DNA from 2 places in the Vreelandella vilamensis genome. Region 1 is predicted to be linked to the other one. Evidence: predicted binding sites of a transcription regulator. Region 1 holds the regulator's gene; the other holds the start of a gene.

Region 1 (2,177 bases):
TCCAGCCAATAGGCGTGCAAGGGCGGTAACTCACTGAGCTTGGGCGTCCGCATAATTCTCCTCATCGGCGCTTGCAGGCAGCGGCGCGTTCATCGCGGCGACGACGACGGGGCGTAACCGCCTGACAAGGTCGCGCACAGAAACCTGCTCTTGATAGTCTTTTTCCGCAATATCGCGTAGCGCATCCAATCCTGAGAGCGTAAAAATCACGGTTCCTAGCATGAAATGCAGACGCCAAAAACGCTCAGCATCGGGGATAGTCGGTGTTGCCTGACGCACAAGCTCCGTAAAACGCGTGAACACATCACCGTACTCGTCTTGAATAAAACGACGTAAATGCCCCTGTGCTTGGCTATAAGCAAGGCCAAGCAGACGCATGAACACCTTCAAGCTATTCCGCTCGGCAGGCACGGCCAGCACCGTCGTGGCCATAGTTTCTAGCAGCACCTCTAGGGGAATTACCCGCCCTTGGTAGCGTGCTTCCAGCTCATCTAACGCGGTATGAAAGCGCTGTGTAAAGGGATCAAGATAGCGAGAGAACACCGCTTGAATTAAGGCTTTTTTAGAACCGAAGTGATAGTTCACTGCAGCCAAATTGACCCGCGCCTTACTGGTGATATTACGCAGCGACGTTTCCGCAAAACCGCGTTCAGCAAACAGAACTTCAGCGGTATCCAATATCCGTGTCACCGTATCAGACTGAGCCATGGTCGCTCCTAAAAACGAGTGTTTTAAACATTTTAGAATATTACGCCAAGCGATATCCGGGCTCAATGTTTGATGAATCGGGCACTTTTAACGCTAACGCGACATTTGCTTTATTGCGCTTAAACAAACGCACCAGAAAAAATGAGGAAAATTGGCTGTAACGGTTGCACTGGACAGAGCAACATACTGTATACTTAATCACACAAAACCATTTAACGTTATTGACTGAGTCAGTACTAGCGAGATGTCAAAACGTGCATAAATCAAAACTGCAAAAAAGGAGCTTGCGATGTCACGGCCTTTAACAGCTCGTCAGCAGAATGTTTACGACTTTATTGTCAAAACCATGAGCGAGTACGGTTACCCGCCGACCCGCGCCGAAATCGCTAAAGCACTTGGGTTTCGCTCCCCTAACGCAGCCGAAGAGCACTTGCGCGCACTAGAACGCAAAGGCACCATTCGCATTATCCGTAACACCTCTCGCGGTATCCGCTTGCCCGCGCAAGAAACTCTCGAGGGGCAAGAGCTCTCAAACGAGTCTACCGCTGATGGCACAATGCCTAGCGGCTTGCCGGTTATTGGCGAAGTCGCAGCGGGTAGCCCCGTGTTAGCTAATGAACACATTGATCGCTATTGCCCGCTACCGCCTGAATACTTCACGCCGAAAGCCGATTACTTATTGCGTGTACGGGGACTCTCAATGAAAGATGTGGGCATTTTAGAAGGAGACCTGCTGGCGGTTCATCGCACAGAACGTGTGCGTGATGGCCAAATCGTTGTCGCTCGCATTGAAGACGAAGTCACTGTTAAGCGCTTTAAGCGTCAAGGGCACAACGTTCAACTGCTTGCCGAAAACGCAGAGTTCGATCCGATTGTGATCGACCTACGTACTCAAGCGTTAGAGATCGAAGGTGTTGGCGTTGGCGTCATTCGTGGCGGTAACGGCCAAGCCCTTGGGTAAACCCCTCCCCGGGAAGCTTTAGGGAAAAGCTTCGGGAAACGTACTATTGCATATCGATATAACGGTGGTCATTAAATGTGGCCACCCAATTCGGATGGTAGACCAACAAAACGCTTAACAACATCCCGGTGATAAAGGCTTCAGACGGCATTAATAATGGTAGAAAACGTGCATATTCCTGTGCCAAATATACGGCTTCAGGATCGGTGCCCGCGGCGACAATCAGCCCAACGGCAGTCAAGCCGCCTCCCAACGTCGCAAGAGCCGAGCCAAAAAAACCACATACAAACATAAAAACCATTAGATTATCAGGCAGTTTACGATCCACAAGTCGCCAGATAATCCCCACCACCAATGCCGGAATAATGCCGGTGACTAGCACATTCACGCCCAGCAATGACCACTCATTACGGCCAATCACTACCATCGCCACGTTAATCATCACATTGCTAATGAGCGCAAGCGGTGCTTTAAAAACCAGCGTCATCAATGCCGTAAAAACCAAATG
Region 2 (2,177 bases), on a different contig from region 1:
ACGAACTGTCGCTCTACGCAGAGCGCGAGCGGGCATCGAAAGCGAGTGTGTTGGCGGGGTTGCAAACGGTGTGTTACTAGCGGGCGGTGCGGCAATAACCAGCTAAGTTTCTTCAACAAGACCGGGCGGGCCATTCTCAAAAAGGAATTCGAGACGGATGCTGGGGGATCAATTCGTCAATGTCATCACTGACGAAGGTGCCATAACGCAAAAACCCCGCACTTGGCGGGGTTTTTGACTTACCGGGCTAGCCGGCAATTAACATCACAGTTCGGATATTAATCCAGAACCTTGATGTTAGAAGCCTGAAGGCCTTTTTTGCCCTGAGTGACGTCAAAAGAAACCTTTTGGCCGTCTTGCAGAGATTTAAAGCCGTCTGCTTGAATTTCAGAGAAATGTGCGAACAGATCGTCGCCATTGTCTTCCGGAGCGATGAAGCCGAAGCCTTTAGTATCGTTGAACCACTTTACTGTACCAGTTGCCATGATCGAAATCCTCGATGTAGCGAAATTAAGCCGGGAAATACCCGAATTGCCGTGGGTAGAACAAGAAACTTTCACCAGACTCAATGCTATATGCTTCGATACTGCTGACAACGTTCGACTTGCTAACCAACTGCGAACATCTTGCACCTTTAATGGGGTGCCCGTCAATAGTGAATGTGAAAAATGTTAGTTGCACTCGCGGCGCTCTTTGCTGATACTGTTTTCATATACAGTTAAAGGGCCGCGAGTATGTCGTTGACCGTTTCATGGATAGGCAGGGCAGACCCCGCTGCCGTACCGCATTCATTGCCATTTTTCTCCAGTGCCGTTCGCGCGGGGTTTCCCAGCCCGGCGGATGATCACCTTGATACCGACTTGGATCTGCATCGTCATGTGGTGAAACGCCCGGCGTCGACGTATTTTGTCCGCGCCGAAGGCGACTCCATGATTGGCGACGGTATTCACCACGGGGACCTGCTGGTTGTCGACCGCAGCCTGGACGCGCTGCCAGGGCGCATCATTGTGATTGCCGTCGATGGCGAGCTGACGGTCAAGCGCTTAGAGCGCGTTGGGCAGCGGGCGTACCTGCGGGCCAGTAACCCGGCTTACCCACTAATCCCGTTGGAAGGGCGTGAGGCCCACGTGTGGGGCGTCGTCACCCACGTGCTGCACAGCCTGCCGGGAGCCCCGCTGCCATGATGGCCCTGGTGGATTGCAACAACTTCTATGTATCGTGCGAGCGGGTGTTTAATCCGGCGCTGGAAGGCCGCCCGGTCGGGGTGCTCTCCAATAACGACGGCTGCATTGTCGCGCGCTCAAGCGAGCTCAAAGCGTTGGGCGTGGAGATGGGCACCGCCATGCACCTGCTGCCCCCACCGATACGACGCCAAACGGTACTGCTATCGAGCAATTATGCGCTGTATGGCGATATGTCGCGGCGCGTCACCGAGGTGCTTGCGGCGTTTTCGCCGCATGTTGAGGTGTACTCCATCGACGAAAGCTTTATGGGGTTTCAAGGCTTCGACTCGGCGACGCTTCAAGCGCGCGGGCGGCAGCTTCGCGACACCGTGCGAAAGTGGACGGGCATCCCGGTATCGGTGGGGTTTGCCCCCACGCGGGTACTGGCCAAAATCGCCAACCACATGGCCAAAAAGCACCCGGCGTACCACGCCACCGGCGTGTGCCAATTAGACGCCGATAGCCCCGCCACTCACGCCGTACTCAACCAGCTACCGGTGACTGAGCTTTGGGGCGTGGCGCGACGTACCGCCGAACGGCTCAACGTGATGGGGATTAACACCGCTTGGCAGCTGCGCGAAGCCGACCCAAAACAAGTCCGCAAGCGATTCTCCGTGGTGCAGGAACGCATGGTGTGGGAGCTGCGCGGCCAGCCGATGATTCAGCTGGATGACATGAACGCGCCCAAACAGCAGATCATGGTCTCGCGCTCCTTTGGGCGGCTCACCGGCAACCCGCATGATCTCCGCGAAGCGCTCCGCCACCACGCTGCCCGCGCAGGAGAGAAGCTGCGCAAGCAAGAGAGCGTGACCAGTGCCGTCATGGTGTTTATGCGCACCAACCCGTTTCGCCCCGATTTGCCGCAGTACCGCCACCGCGTCATTGTCTCGCTGGATCGCCCCACCGATGACAGCCGCGACCTTATCGCGGCCGCCGTTCAAGGGCTCAGGCACC

What was found. Region 1 encodes LexA, which represses DNA repair genes until DNA is damaged. Its sites were predicted from a motif close to TACTGTNTANNTANACAGTA; they were not measured.
Region 2: a site for LexA is predicted at 701-720, ahead of QC823_RS08650 (LexA family protein). Genes of this name have one in related genera too.

What each region holds. Positions count from the first base shown of each region.
Region 1 covers NZ_JARWAN010000009.1:35,227-37,403, forward strand. Annotated here, with positions in the region: gene QC823_RS07305 (L,D-transpeptidase family protein) at 1-53, opposite strand, end outside; gene QC823_RS07310 (TetR/AcrR family transcriptional regulator) at 31-708, opposite strand; gene lexA (transcriptional repressor LexA) at 998-1,669, shown strand; gene QC823_RS07320 (energy-coupling factor ABC transporter permease) at 1,713-2,177, opposite strand, start outside.
Region 2 covers NZ_JARWAN010000011.1:99,244-101,420, reverse strand. Annotated here, with positions in the region: gene hglS (2-oxoadipate dioxygenase/decarboxylase HglS) at 1-80, shown strand, start outside; gene QC823_RS08655 (cold-shock protein) at 279-485, opposite strand; gene QC823_RS08650 (LexA family protein) at 735-1,184, shown strand; gene QC823_RS08645 (Y-family DNA polymerase) at 1,181-2,177, shown strand, end outside.